3 regions of the Serratia sp. FDAARGOS_506 genome follow, and region 1 is predicted to be linked to each of the others. Evidence: predicted binding sites of a transcription regulator. Region 1 holds the regulator's gene; each other region holds the start of a gene.

The links. The regulator CRP, encoded in region 1, controls carbon source genes, mostly activating them, when cyclic AMP is high. The targets are predictions, from matches to a motif close to ATGTGANNNNNNTCACAT.
Region 2: a site for CRP is predicted at 3,227-3,244, ahead of deoC (deoxyribose-phosphate aldolase). Genes of this name have one in related genera too.
Region 3: a site for CRP is predicted at 7,631-7,648, ahead of EGY12_RS00550 (YfcZ/YiiS family protein). Genes of this name have one in related genera too.

What each region holds. Positions count from the first base shown of each region.
Region 1 covers NZ_CP033831.1:1,139,918-1,149,896, reverse strand. The annotation lists gene EGY12_RS05800 (YccS/YhfK family putative transporter) at 1-1,775, opposite strand, end outside; gene crp (cAMP-activated global transcriptional regulator CRP) at 1,826-2,458, opposite strand; gene EGY12_RS05790 (OsmC family protein) at 2,841-3,248, shown strand; gene EGY12_RS05785 (phosphoribulokinase) at 3,287-4,156, opposite strand; gene EGY12_RS05780 (YheU family protein) at 4,308-4,541, opposite strand; gene EGY12_RS05775 (hydrolase) at 4,538-5,518, opposite strand; gene EGY12_RS05770 (LysE family translocator) at 5,638-6,240, shown strand; gene EGY12_RS05765 (PhzF family phenazine biosynthesis protein) at 6,251-7,033, shown strand; gene tauA (taurine ABC transporter substrate-binding protein) at 7,148-8,143, shown strand; gene tauB (taurine ABC transporter ATP-binding subunit) at 8,153-8,920, shown strand; gene tauC (taurine ABC transporter permease TauC) at 8,917-9,753, shown strand; gene tauD (taurine dioxygenase) at 9,750-9,979, shown strand, end outside.
Region 2 covers NZ_CP033831.1:3,086,220-3,096,198, forward strand. The annotation lists gene EGY12_RS14980 (HAAAP family serine/threonine permease) at 1-608, opposite strand, end outside; gene deoR (DNA-binding transcriptional repressor DeoR) at 1,586-2,350, opposite strand; gene deoC (deoxyribose-phosphate aldolase) at 2,504-3,184, opposite strand; gene EGY12_RS14995 (hypothetical protein) at 3,397-4,233, shown strand; gene ybjG (undecaprenyl-diphosphate phosphatase) at 4,271-4,876, opposite strand; gene EGY12_RS15005 (phosphatase PAP2 family protein) at 4,882-5,616, opposite strand; gene EGY12_RS15010 (5'-methylthioadenosine/S-adenosylhomocysteine nucleosidase) at 5,764-6,609, shown strand; gene eco (serine protease inhibitor ecotin) at 6,750-7,262, shown strand; gene EGY12_RS15020 (LysR family transcriptional regulator) at 7,318-8,223, opposite strand; gene EGY12_RS15025 (four-carbon acid sugar kinase family protein) at 8,336-9,451, shown strand; gene pdxA (4-hydroxythreonine-4-phosphate dehydrogenase PdxA) at 9,448-9,979, shown strand, end outside.
Region 3 covers NZ_CP033831.1:51,601-61,579, reverse strand. The annotation lists gene EGY12_RS00595 (heme ABC transporter permease) at 1-217, shown strand, start outside; gene ccmD (heme exporter protein CcmD) at 214-450, shown strand; gene ccmE (cytochrome c maturation protein CcmE) at 447-941, shown strand; gene EGY12_RS00580 (heme lyase CcmF/NrfE family subunit) at 938-2,908, shown strand; gene EGY12_RS00575 (DsbE family thiol:disulfide interchange protein) at 2,905-3,456, shown strand; gene EGY12_RS00570 (cytochrome c-type biogenesis protein) at 3,453-3,920, shown strand; gene ccmI (c-type cytochrome biogenesis protein CcmI) at 3,920-5,134, shown strand; gene mlaA (phospholipid-binding lipoprotein MlaA) at 5,163-5,921, shown strand; gene fadL (long-chain fatty acid transporter FadL) at 6,038-7,378, opposite strand; gene EGY12_RS00550 (YfcZ/YiiS family protein) at 7,784-8,080, shown strand; gene fadI (acetyl-CoA C-acyltransferase FadI) at 8,276-9,586, shown strand; gene fadJ (fatty acid oxidation complex subunit alpha FadJ) at 9,586-9,979, shown strand, end outside.

The sequences.
Region 1 (9,979 bases):
GCGTTCAGGTGTTCGACGATGAACTGGCTATGCGTGACCCACAGCCGCATGTCCGCCAGATAGTTTGAGGCGAACCCCGGTTCCTGCATCGCCTGATTGAGCGAGGTGAACAGTGCGTTGTGCGCCTGGTTGACCTGCATGCGGGTATAGGCCAACGCGGTCGCGTCCGGTTCCGGTTGCTTCAGCATCAGCCGCAGCGCGGCTTGATCGTTCTCCAGCGCCTGATGGGCATTCTTGCGCAGCAGCCCGCTTTGCCACTGCGGCCACAGCCAAATGGTGCCGCCGAACGCCAGCACGCAGCCGATCAGCGTATCGATCAGGCGCGGTACCAGAAAATGCGAGCCGTTCAGCGCCAGCAGCTGCAGGGTGTAAACCGCCGTGACCGTAAAGCCAATCACCGACAGCCCGTAGTTCTTGCGCGAAACCAGGTAGGCCAACAGCGTGATCACCAGCATGATGCTCAACGTTTCTCCTTCCGGCAACTGCAGCTGCAGCAGCCCGGCCGCCAGCAATAGCCCGGCAATCGTGCCCAGCGCACGGTGCTGAATACGCACCCGGGTGGCGTTATACCCGTTTTGGCTCACCAGCATGATGGTGAGCAGGATCCAGTAAGGTTTCGGCAGGTTGAATACCGCCCCCAGGCTGCTGCCGACCGCCAGCGTGACGCCCAGCCGCGCGGCGTTGCGCAGGGCGGTGGATTTGAACGACAGGTAGCTGACCAGCGCCGGCCAAAACGGCAGGCGGTGCTGGCCGGGCATCAGGTCGCGGCGGTACAGCGGATGCTGGGTGCGCAGCAGGCGGGCGATGCGGCTGAAGTGGTAATAACAAAACTGGCCGACCGGGTTATCGGGATGCTGCGCCGCCATTTTTTCCAGCGCCGCCAGCTCGTGGGCCATGGAGAAGCGCTTCGAATGTTGATGATAGAGAATATCGTGCGCCACCACGCGCAGCCGGCCGGCGATCACCTGAGCATTGCGGCGAATGATCGCTTCGGCCTGGCTCTGTTCCACCAGTTTTTGTACCTCTTCCGGCAGATGGAGGCTGACGGTGATGTGCTCCTGCAGGTCCATCGCCACCTGAAAGGCGCGCTGCAGGCGCTTTTGCTCGAGGTTGTTGGCGTGCGGCAGGAAATTAAGCTGTTGGTACAACAGGCTGATCAGATCCATCACCTTTTGCTGGCGCACCAGCAGCGGCGGCAGCGCGGTTTGCGGATCGGTGTGCTGGGTCAGCAGTGAGTATTTGGCTTCGAAGTAGTCCGCCAATTCCAGATAGAGCTGGCTTAGCGTCTCGCGCATCGGTTGCTCTTTCCACAGCTTGAACCAGAACCAGGTGAATAAGCCGTACCAGGCGGTGCCGATCGCGTACAGCAGCGGCGCCTGCCAGATAGGCACCGTGCCGGCCGTGCTGAGGGCGAATATGGCGGCTACCAGCGCCGCCGGCAACAGCCGGGCGTGCAGCGGGCTGATTTCGCCGGTGACGCCGAGCAGCAGCGCCAGGCCCAGCATCAGCGCCGGCAGCGGCACGTGCCACAGCAGAGCCTGTTGCAGCAGAACGCTGCTGAAGGCGAACAGCGAACCGCCGACGATCAGCCGTTTAAAGAAGCGTTTATGCGGCGTGTCCAGACCGGCGATATTGCAGCAGGCGGGCACGAGGGAGAACATCAGGCCGAGCTGCAGCTGGCCTATCAGCAGGCCGAACAGCACCGGCAGGCACAACACCAGCGTTTGTCGCAGTGCGTAGTTGATTTCCGGGTGGTAGATCAGGCGGCGCCACATGGCAGAGAGCAGGCAAAAAAACGGCGCAGATTGCGCCGTTTCTTCAGGGATTAACGGGTGCCGTAGACGACAATGGTTTTGCCGTGGGCGGAAATCAGGTTTTGATCTTCCAGCATTTTCAGAATACGGCCAACGGTTTCACGCGAGCAGCCGACGATCTGGCCGATCTCCTGACGGGTGATCTTGATCTGCATGCCGTCCGGGTGAGTCATGGCGTCGGGTTGCTTCGCCAGATTCAGCAGGGTTTGCGCGATGCGGCCGGTAACGTCCAGGAAGGCGAGGTTGCCCACTTTTTCGGATGTGACCTGCAGGCGGCTTGCCATCTGTGCGGACAGACGCATCAGGATGTCCGGGTTCACCTGGATAAGCTGGCGGAATTTCTTGTAGGAAATTTCGGCCACTTCACAGGCGGTTTTCGCGCGAACCCAGGCGCTGCGCTCCTGGCCTTCTTCGAACAATCCGAGCTCGCCGATGAAATCCCCCTGGTTAAGGTAGGACAGGATCATCTCTTTACCTTCTTCATCCTTGATCAGCACCGCAACGGAGCCTTTCACGATGTAGTAAAGCGTTTCGGCCTTTTCACCTTGGTGAATCAGCGTACTCTTCGATGGATATTTGTGGATATGGCAATGAGACAGGAACCATTCGAGAGTAGGGTCTGTTTGCGGTTTGCCGAGAACCATTCGCTGTTATCCTCTGTTGTTATCGCTGCCTTGTGTCACAGGGGTCAGAGTTCCCTGTAAAACCCGCCTGTAGCCGCAGTCATGAGCGAGGGCTACCGGCAAGTTTTGAGGCGTGTCATAAAAATACGCTGTCGCTCTAGCATATTAACTTGCCGTAAGCGCTGCAAGCTACATTCTGTTAACATACCGGTAAAGGAGCCTTTCTCTGGGCGTTTCCCTGAAATTCAGTGTCCCGGAAAGATTTATTGCGGCTCTGTTTGTAGCACAGAGTAAGGCGGGTGTCTCGTGTTGTCTCGCTTCAGCATGATTAGCATCAGGTTACGTTGCCTGTTTCTATGCGAAAGCGTACTCTGATTTTAAGAAATCAACCGGAGTGACCAGAATGCAGGCAAGAGTTAAATGGGTGGAAGGGTTAACGTTTTTGGGTGAATCGGCCTCCGGCCATCAGGTGTTGATGGACGGCAACGCCGGCGATAAAGCGCCCAGCCCGATGGAGATGGTGCTGATGTCGGTGGGCGGCTGCAGCGCGATCGACGTGGTGTCCATCCTGCAAAAAGGGCGCAACGACGTGCGCGACTGCGAGGTGAAGCTGACCTCCGAGCGCCGTGAAGAAGCTCCACGGTTGTTCACCCATATCAACCTGCACTTCATCGTTACCGGCCAGGATCTGACCGACAAGATCGTCGAGCGCGCGGTGAACCTGTCAGCGGAGAAATATTGCTCGGTGGCGCTGATGCTCAACAAGGCCGCTACAGTGACCCACAGCTTCGAGATCCGTCAACCGGCGTAATCGAGACGGAGCGCGGCCTGGCGCCGCGCTCAACGCATTTATTCGATCTTCTTGCCTTCCAGCAACCGCTGCACCAGCGGCGCCATGATCAGCTCCATCGCCAGCCCCATCTTGCCACCCGGCACCACTAACGTATTGATGTGCGAGATAAACGAGCCCTGCAGCATCGCCAGCAAATAGGGGAAGTCTATCTGATCCAGCCCGCGGAAGTGGATCACCACGAAGCTTTCGTCCAGTGAGGGAATCGCCTTGGCGGCGAACGGGTTGGAGGTGTCCACCGTCGGCACGCGCTGGAAGTTGATGTGGGTGCGCGAGAACTGCGGCGTGATGTAGTTGATGTAATCTTCCATCGAACGCACCACCGAATCCATCACCGCTTCGCGAGAGTGGCCGCGCTCGCCGGTATCGCGGATCAATTTCTGGATCCACTCCAGGTTGACGATCGGCACCACGCCGACCAGCAGATCGACATGTTTGGCCACGTCATGGTGATCGGTGACAACGCCGCCGTGCAGCCCCTCGTAGAACAGCACGTCGGTCGGCGCCGGCAGCGGCTCCCACGGGGTGAAGGTACCCGGTACCTGATTGTAGGGCACTGCTTCGTCGTAAGTGTGCAGATACTTGCGCGAGCGCCCGGTGCCGTTCTTGCCATAGTCGATAAAGCTCTGCTGCAGCAGGCCGAAGTCGTTGGCCTCGGGGCCGAAATAACTGATGTGTCTGCCCAGATCGCGTGCCTTGCGGATCGCCGCGTCCATTTCCGGCCGGGTGTAGCGATGGAAACTGTCGCCCTCCAGCTCGGCGGCGCGGATGTTGAGCTGTTGGAAGATCTTACGGAACGCCACGCTGGTGGTGGTGGTGCCGGCGCCGCTGGAACCGGTCACCGCGATAACGGGATGTTTGGCAGACATGATGGTTGTCACTCCGTGTTGAATGCGCCGGCGTCGGGGATTATTGTGGCTCTTGTTGACGCTCTCTATCTCTGGGTAAAAATGGCGCGCGCTGGTTTGCAATGCCCCATTGTTACCTGATTTTTTTCGTCAGTCATAGAACCGAACGCCACTAAATTTCTTCCTGCCCGGCGCGGAACTGGCCGCGCGGCATGATGTTGACGCTCTCGTGCAGTTCTGACCACACCAGCACCACTTCGCCGTTTTTCAGCTGGCGGCGCACGTCCTCCACCTTTTGTTCCAGCGAGCGTTCGTGTTCGCCATAGTCGGTGCCTTCGCGCAGTACAAAGGATTCGATCAGGCTGTTCAGGGTGTCGGTTGCCAGTTCTTGCCAGGGAATGATCACGTCGGAATGTCCAGATAAGGGGAAAGCCAGGCCGGAATGCGATGCTCCAGCCACATGTGCGGTTTTTTCAGCGTGCCGCCGACGAAGCCGACGTGGCCGCCGAACTCGGTCAGCTGATATTCGATATTGCGCGGCAGGCCGGCGATGTCGGGGATCACCTCATGGGTCATGAAGGGATCGTCCTTCGCATGGATGATCAGCAGCGGCGTCTGGATAGCCGGCAACAGCGGCAGGGCGCTGCAGCGGCGATAATAGTCGATAGCGTCGCTGAAGCCGTGAATGCGCGAGGTGATGGCGTCGTCGAATTCGCGGATACGGCGCAACCCGTTCAACTGTGACAGCTTGAGCGGCAGAGTGTCCGGGTAGTGTAACAGTTTGCGGGTGGCGTTTTGTTTCAGCTGCCCCAACAGGTAGCGCTGATAAACGCGGGAGAAACCTTTCTCCATGCGGTAGGCGCAGGGCTCCAGCATCAGAGGCGCCGAGACCACCACCGCCGCCTGCAGCAGGCTGTCGGCGCCTTGCTGCGCCAGATAGCAGGCCAGCATATTGCCGCCAAGCGAAACGCCTACCGCTGCGGTCGGCACCTCGCCGTAGCTGTCGCGCAGCCAGCGCAGGAAGAAGCGCGCATCTTCGGTTTCACCGGAGTGGTAGATGCGCTGCTTGCGGTTGGGTACGCCGCTGCAGCCGCGAAAGTGCATCACCACGCCGAGCCAGCCGCGCTCGCGCCAGGCGTTGAGCAAGCCATGCGCGTAGGGGCTGTAGAAGCTGCCTTCCAGGCCGTGGAACAGCACCGCGCGCGGTTTGTCGCGCGCCTGCGCCGGATCTTCGCTCCAGGCGAGATCGACGAAATCGCCGTCGGGCAATTCCAGCCGTTGCCAATGCGGCTTCAATAATACGCGGCGGCGCACCAGCCGCGGCAACAGCGTTTGCAGGTGCGGGTTACTGGCCCCGGTCAGAGGGCGAAAGGTGTTAGGCATAGGCTGAATAAAAATGTTGTGGGCGGCTATTGTGAGATCCCTAGCGCACTGTTAGCTTCAATACCAAGAATTAACAATGATACTGCAAAAAAGCGCCTTGGGTGAGGAGCACCCGTGCCATGGAACCGAGTTTATTCCTTTCGATGTTAGGCTTCCTGTGGGTCGCCGCCATTACCCCCGGCCCCAATAACCTGCTGTTGACCACCTCTGGCGCTAACTTCGGCTTTATGCGATCGCTGTGGTTGATGGTCGGCATCATGCTTGGCATGCAAAGCATTTTGCTGCTGGTGGCCTTTGGCGTCGGCAGCCTGATCCTGGTCTACCCGTCGCTGCACCTGATCCTGAAAATCCTCGGCAGTCTGTACCTGCTGTGGCTGGCATGGAAAGTCGCCACCGCTGCCTATGAGAAACTGGAAACCGACGTGGCGCCGCCGCAGCCGGTGCGGTTATATCAGGGGTGGCTGCTGCAGTTCCTCAACCCGAAAGCCTGGCTGATGGCGCTGGGGGCGGTGGCGAGTTTCAGCCTGGCGGGCGATAAGTACAACGGTTCCATTGCGGCGATCGCGCTGGGCATTTTGGTGGTCAACATCGTCGCCGGCATTATCTGGCTGGCGTTCGGCACCGTGATCGGCCGCCTGCTGCGCAGCAAAAAGGCCTGGGTTATCTTCAACGTTTCCATGGGGTTGTTGACCGCAGCCTGCGTGTTACTGATCTGGCATTAAGGAGCGAACGATGGCGGAAAATTATTATCACGTGGTTGCCTTTACCGGCGAAGGGCTGCGCGGCAACCCGGCCGGGGTTTGCCTGCTGACGCAGCCGCTGCCGGCGGAGCGGCTGCAGGCGATCGCCAACGAGATCGGCCTGCCGGAAACCAGCTTTGTCTGGGATGACGGCGATATGACCGCCATCCGCTGGTTTACCCCGGAACGCGAGGTCGATCTTTGCGGCCACGGCACCCTGGCGGCGGCACATGTGATGTTCAGTGCGGTCAATCCGGCACTGCAGGATATCCGTTTCCGTTCGGCCGGTGGCGAGCTGTTTGTTAAGCGCGATGCGCAGGATGGGGAACGACTGGTGCTCGACTTCCCCGCCCGGCCGCCGCAGAAGGTGGCTGAACCGGCGGGCCTTGCGGCGCTGTTGGGCGTGCAGCCGCAGGAGGTGTGGCAGGCGAAAGCGCTGCTGGTGGTGCTGGAAAACGAGGCGCAGGTGCGCGCGCTGCGGCCGGACATCCCGGCGCTGATCGCGTTGGCCGGGCGTGCGGTGATCGTTACCGCGCCGGGTGACACCGTGGACTTCGTTTCGCGCTATTTCACGCTCGACGGCGGTGAAGATCCGGTCACCGGCTCCGCGCACTGCACGCTGATGCCTTACTGGTCGGCGCGTCTCGGCCGTCATCGGCTGCATGCGCAACAGATCTCGGCGCGCGGCGGTGAATTGTTCTGCGAACTGCAAGGGGATCGCACCCTGCTCGGCGGCTATGCTCATGTGTTCCTGCGCGGAAGTATCGCGCTGTAACCCGCGTTTATATTACTCACTGTAATAAAGAAGACTTTTTTATTCTTTTATCGCTCGCCATCGCTCAGATAAAACTGTCAGCAACTGAACAGATTTTTATCAACGGAGCGGAACATGGCGGGCAAACTCTTTTCCTTACGCAACGCGGCGCTGTTGGCGCTGTCGCTCAGCGCAGCCAGCGCCTACGCGGTGGACGTGACCGTGGCGTACCAGACTTCAGCGGAACCGGCCAAGGTGGCGCAGGCGGAAAACAGCTTCGCCAAACAGTCCGGCGCGACCGTTGACTGGCGTAAGTTCGACAGCGGTTCCAGCGTGCTGCGTGCGCTGGCCTCCGGCGACGTGCAGATCGGCAATATCGGCTCCAGCCCGCTGGCGGTGGCCGCCAGCCAGAAACTCCCCATCGAAGTGTTCCTCATCGCCTCGCAGCTTGGCAGCTCCGAAGCGCTGGTGGTGAAAAATGACATCAAAAGTCCGCAGGATCTGATCGGCAAGCGCATTGCGGTGCCGTTTATCTCCACCACTCACTACAGCCTCCTGGCCTCGCTCAAGCATTGGGGCATCAAGCCTGAGCAGGTGAAAATCCTCAATCTGCAGCCGCCGGCCATCGCCGCCGCCTGGCAGCGCGGCGACATCGACGGCGCTTACGTTTGGGCGCCGGTGGTCAACGAACTGGCCAAACAAGGCAAGGTGTTGACCGACTCTGCGCAGGTGGGCGAGTGGGGCTCGCCAACGCTGGACGTGTGGGTGGTGCGTAAAGACTTTGCCGAAAAACATCCCGACGTGGTGACCGCCTTTGCCGCCAGCGCCCTGCAGGCGCAAAAGGCCTACTTGGCGGCGCCGGAACAGTGGCTGAAAGAGCCTGGCAACCTCAGCACGCTGGCGCGTCTAAGCGGCGTGCCGGAAGCGCAGGTGCCGGAGCTGGTGAAGGGAAACCGTTATCTGCCGGTGGCGGATCAGGTTACCCAGCTCGGGCAGCCGGTGGATAAAGCGATCCGCGATACCGCCGAATTCCTCAAGCAGCAGGGCAAGATCCCGCAGGTCGACAGCGACTACAGCGCTTACGTGACCGACCGTTTTGTGAAACAGGTGCAGGCTGCGCCGCAGTCGTAAGGAAGCAGGATGCTAAACGTCAATCATCTTTCAGCAGAGTATCAGGGGCGGCCCGCGCTGCGTGACGTGTCGTTCCAGATCGCCGCCGGGCAACTGGTGGTGGTGCTCGGCCCGTCGGGCTGCGGCAAGACCACGCTGCTGAATTTGATCGCCGGGTTTATCGAGCCTTCAGCTGGCAGCATCACGCTGGATGGAACGCCCGTTCACGGTCCGAGCGCCGAACGGGGCGTGGTGTTCCAGCATGAGGGCTTACTGCCGTGGCGCAACGTGGTGGACAACGTCGAATTCGGCCTGCAGCTGGCCGGCGTCGGCAAGACGCAGCGTCGCCAGGTGGCGGAGCAGATGCTGCAGCGCGTGGGGCTGGCGGGCTATGAACAGCACTTTATCTGGCAGCTTTCCGGCGGCATGCGTCAACGCGTCGGCATCGCCCGCGCTCTGGCCGCCGATCCACGGCTGTTGTTGTTGGACGAGCCGTTCGGCGCCCTGGACGCGTTCACTCGCGAGCAGATGCAGGAGCTGTTGCTGACCATTTGGCGCGATACCGGCAAGCAGGTGCTGCTGATCACCCACGATATCGAAGAGGCGGTGTTCCTCGCCAGCGAGCTGCTGCTGCTGTCGCCGGGGCCAGGGCAGGTGGTGGAGCGGCTGTCGCTGAACTTCGGCCAACGTTATGCCGACGGCGAAGCCTGCCGCGCCATCAAATCCGATCCCGAATTTATCGCGCAGCGCGAATACGTGCTGGGCAAAGTTTTCCAACAGCGCGAGGCCTTGCTATGAGCCTGCATTCCACTCTGAAGGCCGCGGCGCAGCCGCAGGGCAAAGCGGCGCGCCGTTTCAGCGTGCCGCGCAACGTTTGGTTGAGCGGCGCCACGCTGTTGACGGTGTTGATCGTCTGGTGGGGCGTGACGGCGCTGCAGCTGATCAGCCCGCTGTTTCTGCCGGCGCCGCAGCAGGTGCTGCACCAACTGATCACCATCGCCAGTCCGCAAGGCTTTATGGACGCCACGCTGTGGCAGCATCTGGCGGCCAGCCTGGGGCGCATTCTGGTGGCGTTGTTGGCGGCGGTGATCGTCGGCATTCCGGTGGGCATCGCCATGGGGCTGAACGACACGGTACGCGGCATCCTCGATCCGCTGATTGAGATCTATCGCCCGGTGCCGCCGCTGGCCTATCTGCCGCTGATGGTGATTTGGTTCGGCATCGGCGAAACCTCGAAGATCTTGCTGATTTATCTGGCGATTTTCGCGCCGGTGACGCTCTCTGCCGTGGCCGGCGTACGCAGCGTGGCGCAGGTGCGGGTGCGCGCTGCCCGCGCGTTGGGGGCCACGCGTTGGCAGGTGCTGCGTTTCGTGGTGTTGCCGAGTGCGCTGCCGGAGATCCTGACCGGCATTCGCATCGGGCTGGGCGTCGGCTGGTCGACGCTGGTGGCCGCCGAACTGATCGCCGCCACGCGCGGCCTGGGATTTATGGTGCAATCCGCCGGTGAGTTTCTGGCGACCGACGTGGTGGTGGCCGGCATCGGCGTGATTGCGGTGATTGCATTTGGGCTGGAGCTGGGGCTGCGCGCCCTGCAGCGCCGATTGACCCCGTGGCATGGAGTACAGCAATGAACGAACGTCTGAATATTACCCCGCTGGGGCCTTACATCGGGGCGCTGGTGGAAAACGTCGCGTTGGCCCGTCCGCTGGGCGACGGCCAGTTTGAACAGCTTTATCATGCCTTGCTGAAGCATCAGGTGCTGTTTTTCCGCAATCAGCCGATCACGCCGCTGCAGCAGCGCGATCTGGCCGGCCGCTTCGGCGATCTGCATATCCATCCGGTCTATCCGCACGCCAC
Region 2 (9,979 bases), 1.9 Mb from region 1:
CCGCTGCCGGACAGCGATACGTTTTCGAAGATGGCGCCGGTCCAGTTAGGGATCAGATACACCGCCAGCAGCATCAGTACCGCAACGAACGGGAAGACCAGGATGCTCATGGTTTTCACGATGGCCTGCTCACCGAAGCGCACGATGGTCATCAGGCCGACGATCAGGATCAGCGACAGGATGGCGCGCGGTGGCGACGTCATGCCCAACTGGTGGGTGATGAAACTGTCGACGGTGTTGGTGATCGCCACGCTGTAAACCAACAGAATCGGGTAGATGGCGAAGAAGTACAGCAGGGTAATCAGTTTACCGGCGGTGATGCCGAAGTGCTCTTCTACCACGGCGGTGATGTCTTCACCGGGATTTTTGCCGGACAGAACGAAACGGCACAGGCCGCGGTGGGCAAAGAAGGTCATCGGGAAAGCGATGATGGCCATGATGATCAGAGGAATCAAACCGCCGATGCCGGCGTTGATTGGCAAGAACAGGACGCCTGCGCCGATGGCGGTGCCGTACAGGCCCAACATCCACATGGTATCCGTTTTACGCCAGGTACTGCTGGAGCCCGAGGCCGCAGAGGCAATTGTGCCGGTCTGTGTAGTGTCCATAAATATCTCCGAAGTGAACACGAATTTAAAATTAAAAGGCAAAACTTAAGGTTAAACCGTCAAACGTCCTATTCAGGCAACGCTTGCGGTAAGAATCAGGTGTTGCTTGCGGGGATGTTTTGGCGTCCCCCTGGTTGTTTATTGCGTTCATTACCAAGGCACAGCGCCGGGTAATTCACTAAAGACTTTTCACCGTCACGGGCGATAAAAGTCGTTACCGCTGCCGACAGGTCTTTGCCTGTCGATTTTTGTTGGCGGCAAGATAACGATTTACAGTAGAAACAACCGTGATCCTGCTCTCAAATGCGCAATATGTGCAGTTATCAGCTTTTTTATCGATTTTTCGCGCATTTGTTGCACATTTGTGTAAGATTTTGTGCTGAGAACGCTCTCATAAAGATTTCTGCGATTATGCGGTTTGTACAATAATTAGCCGGATAAAGCGCTGTGCTCAGCAGCAAGCCGAGCAATATATTTTATGCGTGGTTTTGGATCTAGCGAAAAACCCGGATTAAGCAGTTTTAGTGACGTAGATCACATTGTGTTTTTAAGTAAAACTCAATTCATCCATTTGTTTTTAATGGTTTTTTATTAAAAAACGCCGCTAATAACGAAGGGAAATTACTTACGTGGTTAGCGGATAAAAATGCGTAACCATTCATCATATAAATAACAGATAACTAACAGGGATTGGCGAGATTTGCTGCAATCGCTTAAACCGCCGTTTATTTAAACATCTCGGCCTTTGGCGCGATTTATCATATAAAAGCCATAAATAGTCGTTAATTCACGCAGCTGACAGCCGGTTTAGCCTGTAAGAAAATAATCACTCGGGTGACCTGTTGCATTTTATTAACCTGATGTTGCGTGAGGATAAGTGAAAAACGCGAATCGATTGCGCATTATTTGTTCATTTTTAGGCGGAGATAGGGGGAAATCGGAGGTGCGCCGTCGGCTGCGACGGCGCTAAAGGCGGATTAATAGCGGGTAGCGATGGCGTTGTCGTTGAAGAACGCCATGAAGTCGGCGTCCGGTTGACGATCGCTGATCACCCGATCGAACTGCGTCAGCGGGCCGATGCAGGCCGGTTTGGTTTTGCCGAACTTGCTGTGGTCGGCCACCAGGATTTTTTGCTGCGCCATCGCCATGGCGCGATGCTTCATCTCAAGCTCGTCGAAGTTGAAGCAGGTGGCGCCATGTTCCAGGCTGAGACCGGCGGCGGAGATAAAGGCGATGTTCGGGCAGATGTGATCGAGCTCGTTACGGCCGCTGACGCTGGAAAAGATGTAGTTGTTCGGTTTGAACTCGCCGCCGCACAGGACCACCTTGCAGTTCGGTTTGTCCTGCAGCGCCAGGAAGGTGTTCAGCGAATGACACACGGCGGTGAAGGTCAGCTCGTCGGCGATGGCGTCGATGATCGCCGGGGTGGTGGTGCCGCAGTCGAAAAATACCGTGTCGTTTTCATTGATCAGCGGCGCCGCCAGCAGGCCGATGCGCCGTTTTTCCGTCACCTGCTTGGCTTTTTGATCGGAAACGAAGTAGTTGGTCACGCCGTTGCTGCGGGGGTCGGTCACCACATAGCCGCCGAGCAGCACCACGGCCGCCGGTTCGGCGCTCAGATCGCGGCGAATGGTCATCTCGGAGACCCCCAGCAGCACGGCGGCTTCTTTCAGGTGGATCTTGTCAGCGCGTTTTAACGCCTGAACTAACCGGTTGATACGTTCTTCGCGCCGCGTTTCCATAGGTCCGTCTTCCCACAGGTAGTAGAGGTAAAAGGGCGTGCCGGCGTGTCCGGCGCTAAACACAACAATGCGGGGCAATATCGGGCCGCATTGGCCGCCCGTATTGTCCCGCATCATAGTGTATTGGCAGTGCCCGTCAGGGCATGCCGACGATCAGTAGCTGCCCGCCGCCGGCTGAGCGCCGGATACGATGGCGACGCCGGAGCTGGTGCCGATACGCGTGGCCCCGGCTTTGATCATCTTCTCGGCGGTGGCGCGATCGCGCACGGCGCCAGAAGCTTTCACGCCCATTTCGCTGCCCACGGTCTCGCGCATCAGTTTGACGTGCTCTTCCCGAGCGCCGCCGGTGCTGAAGCCGGTGGAGGTTTTCACGAAGGCCACATCGAGTTCGCGACACATTTCACAAACCTGGACGATCTGCGCATCGCTGAGCAGGCAGGTTTCCAATATTACCTTCAACGGGATCGCCGCGCAAACCTCGCGCACGGCGGCGATGTCGGCTTTCACTTCGTCCAGAAGGCCGCTTTTCAACCAGCCGACGTTGATCACCATATCGATCTCTTGCGCGCCGGCGGCGATCGCCGCTTTCGCTTCAAAGGCTTTGGCGACGGTCAGGCCGGCGCCCAGTGGGAAACCGATTACCGAGCAGACTTTCACGGTGCTTTCCTGCAGCAACTGGGCTGCCAGCGGCACGTAGCCGGAGTTGACGCATACCGCATAGAAGTTGTGCTGCTGCGCTTCTTCGCACAGCTTGGCGATCTGCAGTTCGGTGGCGTCCATCGCCAGCAGGGTGTGATCAACGTAGCTGGCGTAGTCGATGGTTTCGGTGGTCATCGCGATTCCTTAGTGAGGTTAAGACAATAAGCGGGATGGGTAATGTGAAAATAATAACATTCAGATGCCGATAAACCTAGCGATGTTTAAAAATGTCGATCCGATCGTCGCTATCGCCCTGTTATAGGTATAACTTAAAGACGTGCTATTTGTTATTTAAATAACATTTTAGGGCTCGCGGCCTGCGCGGGCGAAACGTCGAGGGAAAAAAGATGAAGATCAACATCGATCTGGCTCCTGAAGCTTTCGGGGCGCGTCGGGAGGAACTGTTCCGCAATGCGGATTTCGCGGTGAGCGCGCATCGCTGTGCAGATCGCGGGCCGATGCTGACATTGGCGAATCACCGTGGCGCACTGACGGTTTTACCGTATCAGGGTCTCGCGATCTGGGACGCTGAGTTTGACGGTTATTCGCTGAAGTCGGGCCGCCGCAGCGTACGGGGTGCAGGAAGAAAGCGCGCTGACAATGCCGCGTTCTGTTCCGCCTGGCCGAATCAGGACGGTATGCCGCCGCAGATGCAACGCGTGTGGCTGCAGCTGGCGGGCGATGAGCTGACGTTGTGCGGCGAGGGGGAGCGGGCGGGTGGGGGTTGGCGTATCGGCCCGGCGCTGCGTCTGGCGGCGCAGAGCGCGCAGTTCGCCATTGAGATGACGGTCACCAACCTGGCCGATCGGCCGCAGCCGCTGCGCTATGTGTGTCGCCTTAACTACGATTGCATTCCCGACGCGGTATTCCGCCAGAACCTGCCAGCGCCGGCGCTGTTGGGGGATGCGCTTGGGCAGGAACTGCTGTGCTCCGATGATCTGTCGCGCTATGTGGATCAGGCCGAGTTCTTTATGCTGGCGCCGCAAGGCCGGCGTTATGTGACGCGCTTCGCCACCGGGCAATTCAACTATGGTCTCCGGCGCATCGATGTTCGGGGCAACCGGCGGTTGCTGGCTTTTATCCAACCGGCGAACTTTCGTCCGAATGCGCTGGAGGGAGAGGCAGGAATGATGCTGGGAGCGGGAAAAACGCGGGCGTTCTGCGTGACCACCGGCGTGGTGTGAAATAACGGGGCGGTAACGCCCCGGTCATGTTGTGCAGTTACTCTTTCACCCAGCCGCGTCGGATGGCGAAGGCGAACAGGAAACGATACAGGCGCGACAGCTTGTCGGCGATGACATCGCCGAACAGATTCCACACCAGCTGGGCGAACAGGCAGCCGACCAGGCCGAGCAGGAAACCGCCGACCATATCCAGCGGCCAGTGCACGCCGAGATAAACGCGTGACCAGGCGATGCCGACGGCGACGATCATCAGCAGCACGCCGGACCAGACCCGGTGCCAGAACAGGAACGCCAGCGCAAAGGTAAAGATGGCGGTGCCGTGATCGCTCGGGAACGAGCTGTCCGGCGCATGTGCCAGGAAGGTATAGCCGACACCGGCGACGAATGGGCGCTCATGCGGCAGCAGTGCGCCGATGGCGGCGGCGGCGAGCATGGCGAACAGCAGCGCGATAGTGGTTTTTGCTACCACCTGGCGTTGCGAAACCAGCTGGCTTTGCGGCCCCCACAGCCACAGGCCGACGATCAGTAGCGGCACGATGATGATAAGATCGCGCGCCAAAAAGGTGGCGAAATCGATCATCCACTCGGGAGACGCCGGGGTCGCATTGATCCAGGCGAAAAGAAAATGGTTCAACTGTTCCATAACCGTTACCTCGTCTTGCGGCGCCAATAGCCGCTAACCGTCCAATAAATAGCCAACTGGCTTAACCAAACCCACCAACCTGCCCACAGGTTATGGGTAAGAAAATGTGCGCCGCGCATGATTTGGCCAAAGCCCATCAGCATGCCGAGCGCAATGCCGCCGCACCAGCACCACCAGGCCAGGCGCGGACGCTGCGGATAAAACAGGAAAAACAACGCCATGACCGCGAAACCGCTCGAGGCGTGCCCGCCGGGGAAGCAGCGGCCGGGGCCCGGCTGTGCCGGTACCGCGCCGAACAGCGGGAAGGACATCGCCTTGCCGCCGTACTCGATCAGATCCCACGGGCAGGAGTGAGCGCTGGTGGCTTTGAGAATGCCCACCACCAACGGGCCGATACCGATCAACAGCATGGTCACGATCAGGCGCGCGTTGCGGCGATAGATACCCCAAAACAACGTTAGCACCGCCCCAACGATCACTATTTGCTTCAGCAGGCGGTGGTTGATCAGATCCAGCCAATAATTGTTTTGCCACGGGAAATGCCCGCTGGCGGGATCGTACCAATAGTTGCTGATCGCCCAGTCCAGCTGTTCGTTGCGGGAGAGCCACAGGAACAGCAGGCCGCTGATCAGCAGGCCAAAAACCTGCCAACGGTAAAAGGATGTCGGCAGGGAGTAAAGGGCGGTTGTCTTAATTTGCGGTGCCGTTGAGGATTGATTTAATGATGATTCTGGATTCACGCGCAGGCTCGGTGACAGGATTGAATAACGCCACTGTAATAATTCTGTCTTAAGAAAACCTTAGTCCGCCGGTGAGAAAACCCTATCCGACGCCATCGCCTTCGGCTAAGGTAATCGTTTGCTTTTTTTCTGGATGAGAGTGTGGCGATGAAGAATAAAGCGCGTGTCTTATTGTTGGCGGCCGCCGGTGCGGCCTTTTCTCCGCTGAGCTTTGGCCAGGCTGCTGCCGCTGGACCAATCGTGGTGCAGGGCGCCATGCCGGTGGAGGCGGAACGTTTCGCCCAGCGCTTGGAGAATCCGCGCGAGGAGCAGATCGGCGGCTGGCGATTTTGGCACGGCACCGTAGACGGCTACCCGGTGGTGGTGTCGGAGACGCTGAAGGGCATGTCCAACGCCGCGGCGGCCACGGCGATCGCCGCTACGCAGTTTCACCCGGTGGCGATCATCAACCAGGGCACCGCCGGCGGCCATGATCCGGCACTGAAAGTATATGACATCGTGCTGGGTAAATATTCGGTCAATCTCGGGGCGTTCAAAACGCCGGCCAAGGCGTTGGGGGAAGGCAGCGACTCGCGGCAGTGGCAGCCGATGGATCTGTTGGCTTCCAAGGGCAGCGCCGGCGAGGACAAAAAGGCGCACAGCCTGCGCCAGTTTCCCGCCGACCCCAAACTGTTGGCGATTGCGCAAAGCGTTAAGAGCGATTACCGACAGGGCAAGGTAGTGGAAGGGGTGATCGGCTCGGCGGACGTTTGGAACAGCGAGTTGGATCGCATTCGCTATTTCCACGACAGCTATCGAACTTCGGTCGAAGAAATGGAGACCGCCTCCGCTGCGCAGATCGCCGCCGAATTCAAGGTGCCGTTCGTCGGCATTCGCGTGTTGTCCAACAACATCACCAATCAAGGCAAATACGATCCGCAAACCGGGCTGGCATGCCAGGATTATGTCTATCAGGTGGTGAAGGCCTATGTCGCCAGCCTGAAGAAACACTGAGCTATTGCTCCGGCTAATTGACAATATTAGGCGATTGTCACTATTGAACACCTATTGTAAAGAAGATTAAACCTGTGGCGAGCTTGGCTGTAGTGTATTAGTTTATAGGCGGATTATTTGACAACGTGTAGGGATAAAACATGAACAAGGCATCCGTTGTATTTTCCGGCCTGCTGATGGCCGTTTCCGCCAGCGCCATGGCGGCTACCTCTGGTGATGACGCGGATATCAGCAAACAGCCGCTGGAAAAGGTCGCGCCTTACCCGAAAGCTGAGAAGGGCATGAACCGCCAGGTGATTTACCTGCCGAAGCAAGAACATGAAGAGAACTACAAGGTGGAGCTGCTGATCGGCAAGGTGCTGGAAGTGGACTGCAACCGCCATATGATCGGCGGTACGCTGGAGACTAAAACCCTCTCCGGCTGGGGCTATGACTACCTGGTGCTGGAGAAGCTGTCCGATCCGGCCTCCACGCTGATGGGCTGCCCGGACAACACCAAGACCAAGCAATTCATCGCCGCCAACCTGGGTGATGCTGCGATGCAGCGCTACAACAGCCGCCTGCCGATCGTGGTATACGCGCCGAAAGACGCGGAAGTGAAATACCGCATCTGGAAAGCCGAAGACACCGTAAGCCAGGCCGAACAGAAGTAATCGCCGCCTGACGCCACTCCGCTTGCCCTGCGCGGCAGGCGGAGACTTCTCCCCGTTACGCTTTCTTTTCGCCCACCAACACCGCCCGTTCGGTTTCTTCCCCCATGGCGATCAGCCAATCCAACACCGTTGAGAATATCGCATCCTCCTGGCCGTCGGCCTGGGTCATCAGCACGTAATCCGTCCCGTCAGGCGCAAAGCCATATGGCGCCACCAGCGCGCCGTTGACGATATCATCCGCCACCAGCGCCAACGGGCCGATGCCGATACCGGCACCGGCGACCGCCGCCTGCAGGCTAAGATAGAAATGTTCGAAACGCAGCTCGTTGCCCGGCCGGATCTCGATGCCGCTGTGGGCGCACCAGTCGCGCCAGGCGTGCGGGCGCGTCTCGGTGTGGAGCAGGGTGCCGCGCAGTTCACGCCCCGCCGTGGCATGCTCCCGACGGCATACCGGGCCGACCCGTTCTTTGAGGAACGGGCGGGCGACCACGTCGTCGGCGATCGGGAAATCGTTGCGGCGAATCGCCAGATCGATGCCTTCACGCGAGAAGGCGACGGCGCCGCCGGCGGAGACCAGCTGCAGATCGCGTTCTTTCCCCACCGCCTGCTGCAAACCGGCCAGACGCGGGATCAGCCAGCGGATCAGAAAGGTCGGCTCGCAGGAGATCACCAACGGGCGATTCTGATGATGCCGACAGGCGCGGTCGATCGCCGACTGCAGGTTGTCCAGCCCCCGGCCGATCTCGCTCGCCAGCTCTTGCGCCTGCGGCGTCGGATGCACCATGCGGCTGGTGCGTTGAAACAGCGCGAATCCCAGGGCCTGCTCGAATTCGCGCACCGCGCGGCTGACGGCGCCGTCGGTGACGTTGAGAGATTTGGCGGCTTTCGACACGCTGCCGTACCGCACCGTAGCTTCGAAAGCCCGCAATACCGCCAGGTTAGGCAATCTTCGTTGACGCACTGCGCCCCCCTTTGATTGAGTTTTTGTCAATCATCGATACTACGCAAATCGTTTTTTATTGCCAGCCAAATCCGCCAAAGTGTGCATCACTTTCCACTTACGGGTAACTGCGATGATTGCCATTCTCGCCGATGATCTTACCAGCGCGCTCGACGGCGCGGCCCCGTTCGCCGCACGCGGACTGAATGCCTGCGTCATGCTACGCCTGCCCGATGCCGCGTTGCAGGGCGCTGAGATCGTCGCCTTCGATTTAGATTCCCGCTTCGTTTCGCCGGAGCAGGCGGAGCGGCGTTTTCGCCATGCCGCCGCCTGCGTGAAACCGGCGCGCCTCATCTACAAAACGGTGGATTCCACGCTGCGTGGCAATCCGGGGCCGGAAACGCGCGGGGCGCTGACGGGCAGCGGACGCCGCCTCGCTATCGTCGCGCCGGCCTTCCCGGATGCCGGCCGCACCACGGTGGACGGCCGGCAATACGTCGACGGCGTTCCGCTGGAACAGACCGCCTTTGCGCGGGATCCGAAGAACCCGATCGTCACCGGCTACGTCATGGAGCGTATGGCGGGGTTGGAATCGACGCGCTTTCAGGTATTCGACGCCGCAGACAACGGCGAGCTGGATGAGCTCGTGGGGCGGATCGGCATTGCCGAACCGGTGGTGTGGGTGGGATCGCCGGGCCTGGCGGCGGCGCTGGCGCGTGCGTTGTCTCCTGAGGAGAACACACCGCCCGTTCAACCGCCGCTGCGAGCCCGCAAGGTGCTGGTGGTGACTGGCAGCCTGCATCCGGCGAATGTCGTTCAACTGGCAAGCCTGCAGCAGGCGGGCGCCGTACTTATCACGCTGCTTGAAGCGGCCTCACCCGAGGCGGTAGCGCAAGAGGTGCGAGCGGCGTTTGCATGCGCCGATGTCGTTTGCCTGATGTCGCCTCGGGCGCGAGCGGCCGCGCCGGATCACGCCGCTGCGCTGGGCGCGGTCGTTGGCCGTTGCGCGGAGGCCTTTGACGGGCTGGTGGCGACCGGCGGCGATACCGCGCGGCGTATCGTCGACGCCATGGCGGCCGGCTCACTGACGCTGTTCGGCGAGGTGGAACCCGGCGTGCCTTTCGGGTTGTTAAATCTGCCGGGCCGCAGGCTGCCGTTCGCCACCAAGGCGGGCGGTTTCGGCCGGGCCGGTACGTTGTTGAACTGCGTAACCCGGTTGCGCGCTGACCGAGAAGGAGAAGAACGATGACCCTTTCCACCTTGCCGCTGGCGATAACCATGGGCGATCCCGCCGGCATCGGGCCGGAGATCATCGCCAAACTGGCGGCCACAGAGCGGTTGAGCACGCCTTATGTGGTGATTGGCGATGCCGGTGCCCTGGCGCGTGCGGCGGCCTGTCAGGGGCTGACGCTGCACATCCGCGAGCTGCCCGCCTCGCTGGTGGGATGGGACGACGGCTGGCGGCGGGGGGAGACCGCTGTCTATTCCGCCGGCGTTGCGCTGCCGGCGGACTTGCCCCTCGGCAGGCTCGATAAGCGCGCGGGCGCGGCGTCTTATGCCTGGGTGGTTGCCGCCATCGATTTGGCGCTGGCGGGGCGCATCGCCGGCATCGTCACCGCGCCGCTGAACAAGGAGGCGATGCGCCTGGCGGGGATCGATTATCCGGGGCACACCGAGATCCTGGCGGCGCGCTCGGGCACCCAGGACTTCGCCATGATGCTGGCCAACGACGAGCTGCGAGTGATCCTGGTTTCCATTCACGTTTCGCTGCGGGACG
Region 3 (9,979 bases), 1.1 Mb from region 1:
TTTTTCGGTCGAATGGTGGAATACGCTGCATCAGGGCTCGACCAATATGCAGCAGTCCATCGCGCCAAGCATGCGCACCCCGCTGCGCTGGGCGATCCTCGGTTACCTGCTGCTGTTTGTCACGCTGACGTTGATGCGCCTGCGCAATCTGATCCTGTTTCAGGAGCGCCAGCGCCCATGGGTCGCCGGGCTGGTGAATAAGGAGCGTCAGTCATGAATGCCGCGTTCGATTCCTGGTCGGCGTTTTTCGCCATGGGCGGTTACGCTTTCTATGTCTGGCTGGCGGTCGCCGCCACGCTGGTTTCGCTGTTGGGGCTGGTGGTGCACACCGTCTGGCAACGTCGGCAATTGCTCGCCGAGATCGGCCGCCGTCAGGCGCGCGAGCGGCGCATTCGCCATGCGCAGCAGTCAAAACAAACATCCGCCGCACCGCGGGAGAAATCATTGTGAATCCACGTCGTAAAAGCCGCCTTTATCTGGCGATCGTTGTGCTGATCGGTATCGCCCTGACCGCGACTCTGATGCTGTACGCGCTGCGCTCCAACATCGATCTGTTCTATACCCCGGGTGAAATCCTGCAAGGCAAGGGCGAAAATCATGAGAAGCCCGAGGTCGGCCAGCGGCTGCGCATCGGCGGCATGGTCATGCCCGGCTCGGTGAAACGCGATCCCAATACGCTGCAGGTCAGCTTCAAGATTTACGACGCGCGCGGCGCGATCGGCGTGACCTACACCGGCATTCTGCCGGACCTGTTCCGCGAAGGGCAGGGCGTGGTGGCGCAGGGCGTGCTGGGCGAGGGCAACGTGGTCAATGCACGCGAAGTGCTGGCCAAACACGATGAAAAATACACGCCGCCGGAAGTGGCCGACGCGATGAAAGAGAACCACAAAGGCCCGGCGGAAGCGTATAACGCGCCGCAGGTGGAGGGCGCCAAGTCATGATGCCGGAACTGGGCAGTTTTCTGCTGTGCCTGGCGCTGGCGATCGCGCTGCTGCTGAGCATTTACCCGCAGTGGGGCGCGGCGCGGCAAGACAGCCGCATGATGGCGGTCGCCCGCCCGCTGACCTACGGCATGTTCGCCGCGATTGCACTGGCGTTCCTGTGCCTGGTGCATGCCTTCGTGGTCAACGATTTTACCGTCGCCTACGTGGCCACCAACTCCAATACGCAACTGCCGGTGTATTACCGCATCGCCGCCACCTGGGGGGCGCATGAAGGTTCGCTGCTGCTGTGGGTGCTGCTACTGAGCTGCTGGTCGCTGGCGGTGGCGTTGTGCAGCCGGGCGATGCCGCAGGACGCGGTGGCGCGAGTGCTGTCGGTGATGGGGATGATCACCGCCGGTTTCCTGCTGTTCATCATCATGACTTCCAACCCGTTCACCCGTACGCTGCCGAATTTCCCGATCGACGGCAGCGATCTCAACCCGCTGTTGCAGGATATCGGCCTGATCTTCCACCCGCCGCTGCTGTATATGGGCTATGTCGGCTTCTCGGTCGCCTTTGCGTTCGCCATCGCCTCGCTGATGGCCGGCCGGCTCGACACCGCCTGGGCGCGCTGGTCACGCCCGTGGACCACCGCTGCCTGGGTATTCCTCACGCTGGGCATCGTGCTCGGCTCGGCCTGGGCCTACTATGAGCTGGGCTGGGGCGGCTGGTGGTTCTGGGATCCGGTGGAAAACGCCTCCTTTATGCCGTGGTTGGCCGGCACCGCGCTGATGCATTCGCTGGCGGTGACCGAAAAACGCGGCACCTTCAAAGCCTGGACGGTGTTGTTGGCGATCACCGCTTTCTCGCTGTGCCTGTTGGGCACCTTCCTGGTGCGCTCCGGCGTGCTGGTCTCGGTGCACTCCTTCGCCTCCGATCCGGCGCGCGGCATGTTTATCCTCGCCTACCTGGTGATCGTGATCGGTGGTTCGCTGCTGCTGTACGCGGTCAAGGGCGGCCAGGTGCGCAGCCGAGTGCAGCACGAGACCTTCTCGCGTGAGACCTTCCTGCTGGGCAATAACGTGTTGCTGATCGCCGCCATGCTGGTGGTGCTGTTGGGCACGCTGCTGCCGCTGGTGCACAAGCAGCTGGGGCTGGGCAGCATCTCGATCGGTGAGCCGTTCTTCAACACCATGTTCACCTGGTTGATGGCGCCGTTGGCGCTGCTGCTGGGGATCGGGCCTCTGGTGCGCTGGCGCCGCGATGAGCCGAGCAAGCTGTGGCGGCGCCTCGGCGTGGCGCTGTTGGCGACGCTGGTGCTGTCAATCCTGCTGCCGTGGCTGCTGCAGGACAGCATCGCCGGCATGACGGTGGTGGGCCTGATCATGGCGCTGTGGGTGATCATCCTGACGCTGATGGAGCTGCATGAGCGCGCGACCCACCGGCACGGTTTCTGGCGCGGCCTGCGCCAGCTGTCCCGCAGCCACTGGGGCATGGTGCTCGGCCACCTCGGCGTGGCGGTGACGGTGATCGGCATCGCCTTCAGCCAGAACTACAGCGTGGAGCGCGACGTGCGGATGAAGGCCGGCGACAGCGTGGATATTCACAACTATCACTTCGTGTTCCGCGACGTGCACGACATTCGCGGCCCGAATTATAGCGGCGGTGTCGGTATCATCGACGTCACGCGCAACGGCAAGCCGGAGGCGACGCTGCACGCGGAGAAACGCTACTACAGCGTGGCGCGCAGCATGATGACCGAGGCGGCGATCGACGGCGGTTTCAGCCGCGATCTGTACGCGGCGCTGGGCGAGGAGCTGGAAGATGGCTCCTGGGCGGTACGCCTGTATTACAAACCCTTCGTGCGCTGGATTTGGTTCGGCGGCGTCTTTATGGCGATCGGCGGCCTGCTGTGCATCCTCGACCCGCGTTACCGCATGAGCAAAAAACTCAAGCGCGAAGGCAAGCTGGAGGCGCAACCATGAAGCGTAAGCTGCTGTTTATCCCGTTGGTACTCTTTCTGCTGCTGGTGGCGGCGCTGATGGTGCAACTGACGCGCAACGCCGGCGGTGAGGATCCGACCATGCTGGAGTCGGCGCTGATCGGCAAACCGGTGCCGACCTTCAGGCTGGAATCGCTGGATCAGCCCGGCAAAACCTACGATCAGGCGGTACTGCGCGACGGCAAGCCGATATTGCTCAACGTCTGGGCCACCTGGTGCCCGACCTGCCGCGCGGAACACCAGTATCTCAATACGCTGGCGGCGCGCGGCGTGCGGGTGGTCGGTCTGAACTACAAAGACGATCGCGCCAAGGCGGTGACCTGGCTGAATTCTCTCGGCAATCCCTATGCCCTCAGCCTGTACGACGGCGATGGCATGCTGGGGTTGGATCTTGGGGTCTACGGCGCGCCTGAGACCTTCCTTATCGATGGTCAGGGGATTATTCGCTATCGCCACGCCGGCGACATGAATGAGCGCGTCTGGCAGCAGGAAGTGCTGCCGCTGTATAAAAAGTACGGGGGTGAGGCATGAGGCTGATTGTCCTGCTGTGCGCCGCGCTGCTGAGCTGGAGCGCCGCCGCGGCGATCGATACCTATCGCTTCAACTCCGTCGAACAGGAGCAACAGTATCGCGAGTTGACCGAACAGCTGCGCTGCCCGAAATGCCAAAATAACAGCATTGCCGATTCCAATGCCATCATCGCCGCCGACATGCGCACCAAGGTGTACGAGCTGATGATGCAGGGGCAAAGCAAGCAGCAGATCATCGATTACATGGTGGCGCGCTACGGCAATTTCGTCACCTATGAACCGCCGGTAACGCCGGCGACACTGATCTTGTGGATCGGCCCGCTGTTGTTCGTGCTGATCGGCGGAGCGGTGGTGATCCTGCGCACCCGTCGCCGGCCCGACGCGGCGGTGGACGATGAATTCTCCGAACGGGAACGGCAGCGCCTGGCGGCGCTGTTGCAAGAGACTGACAGGAAGAAACCCTAATGGCTTTTTGGCTGATTATTTGCGTGTTGCTGGCCGGCGCCGCCGCGCTGCTGGTGGTGCCGGCGATGCGCCACGGCAAGCAGAGCGCCGCCACGCGCGATGCGTTGAACAAGGCATTTTATCAGGATCGCCTCAGCGAGCTGGAGCAGGACGAGCAGCAAGGCGTCGTGGCCGAGCGCCCGGAGCTGGTGAAAGAGCTGCAACAAAATCTGCTGAACGACATCCCGGCCGAGCAGGCGGCGCAGGCGAAACCGATCAATCGCTGGGCGCTGGTGCCGGGCGTGCTGTTATTGCTGGCGGTGACCGTTGGCTTTTATCTGAAAACCGGCGGGTTGGCGCAGGTGCTGGACTGGCGTCTGGTGCAGGCGCAAATGCCGGAGTTGCGCGAGCGTGTCGCCAATGAGCGCGCCAAACCGCTGAGCATGGAAGAGATCGCTCGCCTTGGATTAGGGCTGCGCACCGCGCTGCAGCAGGACGATCGCAACATCAACGACTGGATGATGCTGGGGCGCGTCGGCATGGCGCTGAACAACGCCACCACCGCTACGCAGGCGTTTGCCCATGCTTATCAATTGGATCCGAATAGTCTGGAAGTGCGGCTCGGCTATGCCGAGGTCTTGACGCGCTCCAACGATCCGGAGGATAACAAGCAGGCGACGCAGCTGTTGCGGCGCATGATCGCGGAAAATCACGGCGATCCGCGGGTGCTGAGCCTGCTGGCGTTCAATGCCTTCGAACAGGGCGACTTCAAGCAGGCGATAGGCGCCTGGCAGGTGATGCTGCAGCTGCTGCCGGCCAACGATCCGCGCGCGGAAGTGATAAAGCGCAGCATTGCACAAGCAAAAGCCCAGGCCGGCGGAGAAACTGTTAAACTGAATGTGACCGTTTCGCTGTCACCGCAGGCGGCGAAGGCCCTGCCGACGCAGGGGACGCTGGTCATCTCGGTTACCGATGGCGCCAGCCCGGTGCCGGTGGCGGTAAAACAATTGCCGCTGAGCCGTTTTCCGCTGTCTTTCTCTCTGGATGACAGCAACGCCATGATGCCCGAGCGTCTACTCTCGGCACAGCATCAGGTGCAGGTGCGTGTGCGCCTCTCACAGGACGGATTGGCCACGCCGAAGCCGGGAGACTGGTTCGGCGAAAGCTCGCTGCAGACATTCAGCGGTAAAGAGCAGGTTAGCGTTCAGATAAACAAGCAGGTCCCTGAAAAATAAGACCGAACGTGTTTTTATGGAGAAAAATATGAACTTTCGCCTGACTGGGGTGGCATTCGCAACGGTATTACTGGTGGGCTGTGCCAGCGCACCAGACAAAGATCCGCAAGGGCGTTCCGATCCTTTGGAAGGATTTAACCGGACGATGTTCGACTTCAACTACAACGTCCTGGATCCTTATATTCTGCGCCCGGTCGCGGTGGCCTGGCGCGACTACGTGCCGATGCCGGCGCGTAACGGCATCAGCAACTTCACCTCCAACCTGGAAGAGCCGGCCAGCATGGTCAACGCCTTCCTGAAGGGCGACCCTTACCGCGGGATGATCCACTTCAACCGTTTCTTCCTGAACACCCTGCTCGGGATGGGCGGCCTGATCGACGTGGCCGGCATGGCCAACCCGAAACTGGCGCGCGAAGAACCGAATCGCTTCGGCAGCACGCTGGGCCATTACGATGTGGGTTACGGCCCGTACGTGATGCTGCCGGGCTACGGCAGCTTCACCTTGCGTGAAGACGGCGGTGATTTTGCGGATACGCTGTATCCGATGTTGAGCTATCTGACCTTCTGGATGTCGGCGGGCAAATGGGTGGTCGAGGGGATTGAAACCCGTGCTCAGCTGCTGGATTCCGACGGTCTGCTGCGCAACTCCTCCGATCCTTATGTCATGGTGCGTGAAGCTTACTTCCAGCGCCACGATTTCATCGCCAACGGCGGTTCGCTCAAGCCGGAAGAAAACCCAAACGCCAAGGCGATTCAGGGCGATCTGGACGAGATCGACTCGCAGTAATCACGGGCGTTATGCCAATGAAAACCCGCCGCCAGGCGGGTTTTTTATGCCTGCCGTTTGCCGCCGGCATAAAAAAAGCGCCCCGGAGGGCGCTTTGGCTTCTTTCTCAAGCGAGATTAGAAGCGGTAGTTGAAGTTGGCACCGTACAGCCAGGCCTTGCCCACCGAGTTGAAGGTGTAAGGGCCTTCGTTGATGGTGACTTTCTGACCGTGCATGTAGGAAACACCGACGTCGACCGACGCATCTTTGTTGAACGCGTAAGAGGTACCTGCGCTGACCCAGAAGCGGTCCTGATCCGGAATGGAAATGGAACGGTTCTGTGCCGGCACCGGGCTGTCATCGAAGGCGACACCGCCGCGGAAGGTCCAGTTGTCGTCGTAGAAGTAAGTGGTACCCAGTGCAATGCGGTAGGCATCGCGGAAGCCTTCATGCTTCTGGAACAGGGTCTGGCCGTTGTTGCCGGTGGCTCTCAGCTCCTGGAACTGGCTCCAACTGGTGTACGCCAGGCTGTAATGGATGGCCCACTGCGGCGCTACCTTGTTGTAACCGGACAGCTCCCACATTTCCGGCAGGTTCAGATCCAGAGAACCTGGAATGGTGCTGCCGCTGGTGCCCCACGGTAAACCAACGCCCAGCGCCTGGGTAATTGGGTTGTACTGTGCCGGCAGGCTGCTCTTGTAATCGCCGTCGAACTTGATTTTCACTTCAGAGCGATAGGTGAAGCCGTAACGGTTGTTTTCATCCACTTCGTAGAGAATACCGGCGTTCCAGCCGAAGCCCCATTTATCGCCTTTCAGGTGAGAAATCTGGGTATCGCCAGGGATTTGAGCGATCATTCCGGCTTGCTGCTGCGTTAATCTACCGGTTTGTAAGCCTTGAGCGGCCAATAGCTTAGGCAATTCACCGGCGTAACGCTCGAGTTTAGCCTTGGCGTAGACGGCGTCAAAGCCCAGGCCAAAGCTGAAGTGTTGGTCCAGGCGGTAGGCGCCGCTCAGATTCAGGTTCAGGGTTTCCAGATCGGTTTTACCGCCATAGGCGCCCGCGGTGTAGCCGTCGTTGAATTCGGTCGCCAGGCCGTAGTTGCTGGTGACCGAGCCGCCTACGGCGAATTGGTCGTTAATCGGATGAACATAATGCAGGTTCGGTACCCAGGCGGTTGGCGCGATATTTTTCGCATCCAGGCTGGCACCTGAAGGAGATTTGCCGGTGATGTCTACGTCCGGATCGATGAAGACCGCGCCGATGGAGAGTTCCGGGCGGGTATACATCATCAATAATGCCGGGTTGCGGCTCGCGGAGGCCGCCGTATCCGCCATGGCGCCTTCGCCAGAATACGAACGTCCTAAACCAGCTGCTGAGAACTCATTCAGCTGGAATCCTGCGGCAGACACGTTTGAAGAAATAATTGCCACTGCAGCTGCGAGAGCTGATTTAGTCAATAGGTTTTTCTGGCTCATGACCAAAACCTCTTTATGTGTTTATTATTTAAACTATTGTTACACGAGGTAACAAGGAGCGCGGGATTGTAGGGTCCGTTATCGTTCAGACAAATCAGACCAGTGGCTGAAGTATAGGTCTGACCTGTGAAGATGTTGCAAGTTTGTTTTTGAAATATTTCCAACCTGATATCAAAAAAGAGATCCGCTTAACAAAAAGCCAGCGGTAAATAACAAAATTCTCACCATTCCTTAGCAGGTGCTCATTTTTATTTGTGATTTCCATCACTTAAAACACCCAGTAAAAGTAAGTGCTAGTGATTACCGGCGTGGAAGCGTAAAATACCTGCAGAATTTTGTGGCTTTGTGCCGGTGAGTAAAACGGCAATTTGGGCTGATAACCGAGGCCCTTGAGGAGAACCAATCATGTCAGATGCAATTAATAAATGCAGCGCCCAGGAAACCGCCGCGTGTTGCTGCGTGGATGTCGGCACCGTGATGGATAACACCGATTGCACCGCGTCCTACAGCCAGGTGTTCAGCAATCAACAAGATGCGGAAGCGATGCTGGCCGCCCTGAGCGAAAAGGCGCGCGCGGTAGAATCCGATCCTTGTGACATCAGCAGTTGCATTAAACCGGTTGACGGCGGTGTGCAACTGGAGGCCGATTTCACCTTCGCCTGCCAGGCGGAAACCCTGATATTCCAGCTCGGCCTGCGTTAATCCCCGCTTTGCCCCCGGCGCCGTCTGCCGCGCGCCGGGGATTGCCTTCCCCACACCGCCCCGATAGAAAGTGCGCCTGCTCGCAGTTTTGATCTCTGCCGGTTTGCCAAATGTAACCGTTTGGTTAACAATGACCTCATCAGGTCAGACCTCTTTCTGCCCATTGCGCTGACGTTATTCTCTTCAGGAGCATTTATGAGTAAGGCACTGCCGTTGGTGACCCGTCATGGTGACCGCATTGCGATTGTGAATGGACTGCGTACCCCCTTTGCCAAGCAGGCGACTGCCTATCACGGCATTCCGGCGGTGGACTTAGGGAAAACGGCGGTGAGCGAGCTGTTGGCGCGCAGCGGTATCGATCCGCAGCTTATCGAACAGCTGGTGTTCGGCCAGGTGGTGCAAATGCCCGAGGCGCCGAACATCGCGCGTGAAATCGTGCTCGGCACCGGCATGAGCGTTCATACCGACGCCTACAGCGTGTCGCGTGCCTGCGCCACCAGCTTCCAGGCGATCGCCAACGTGGCGGAGAGCATCATGGCCGGCAGCATCAGCGTCGGCATCGCCGGCGGGGCGGACTCTTCTTCGGTCTTGCCGATCGGCGTCAGCAAAGCGTTGGCGCGCACGTTGGTAGACGTCAACAAGGCGCGCACGCTGTCGCAGCGTCTCAAATTGTTCAGCCGGCTGAAATTCCGCGATCTGATGCCGGTGCCGCCGGCGGTGGCGGAGTATTCCACCGGCCTGCGCATGGGCGATACCGCCGAGCAGATGGCGAAGAGCCACGGCATTACCCGCGAGGCGCAGGATGCGCTGGCGCACCGTTCCCACGAGCTGGCGGCCAAGGCCTGGCAGCAGGGGTGGTTGCGCGATGAGGTGATGACCGCCTACGTGCCGCCTTACCGCGCGCCGCTTTCCGAAGACAACAACATCCGTAAAGATTCCAGCCTGGCTTCCTACGCCAAGCTGAAGCCGGCGTTCGATCGCAAGCACGGCAGCGTCACCGCGGCCAACAGCACACCGCTGACCGACGGCGCGGCGGCGGTGCTGATGATGAGCGAATCGCGCGCCAAAGAGCTGGGGCTGCAGCCGCTGGGCTATTTGCGCAGCTTTGCCTTTGCCGCCATCGACGTATGGGAAGACATGCTGCTGGGGCCTTCCTACGCCACGCCGCTGGCGCTGGATCGCGCCGGCATCGGCCTGGCCGATCTGACGCTCATCGATATGCATGAAGCCTTCGCCGCGCAAACGCTGGCCAACCTGAAGATGTTCGCCAGTGAAGAATTCGCCCGCGAGAAGCTGGGCCGCAGCCAGGCGATCGGCGAGGTGGACATGGACAAGTTCAACGTACTGGGTGGTTCTATCGCCTATGGCCACCCGTTCGCCGCCACTGGCGCGCGCATGGTCACCCAGACGCTGCATGAGCTGAAACGCCGCGGCGGCGGGCTGGGTCTGACCACCGCCTGCGCCGCCGGCGGGTTAGGGGCCGCGATGATCGTGGAGGTGGAATGATGAGCGTCGAAAACGCATTGCACGAACAGCGCGCCAAACCGTCGGCCTTTCAGCTGACGATCCGTCCCGACAACATCGGTGTGATCACCATCGACGTGCCGGGTGAAAAGGTGAATACGCTCAAGGCCGAGTTCGTCGAACAGGTAAACGACGTGCTGATCCGGGCGCAGCAGCATACCGCGCTGGAAGGGTTGGTGATCGTTTCCGGCAAGCCGGACTCATTTATTGCCGGCGCCGACATCACCATGATCGCCGCCTGCACCAGTGCCAAAGAGGCGGAAACGCTGGCCAAGAAAGGGCAGAGTACGCTGGCGCAGATCGCCGCTTTCCCGGTACCGGTGGTAGCGGCCATTCACGGGGCCTGTCTGGGCGGTGGCCTTGAATTGGCGCTGG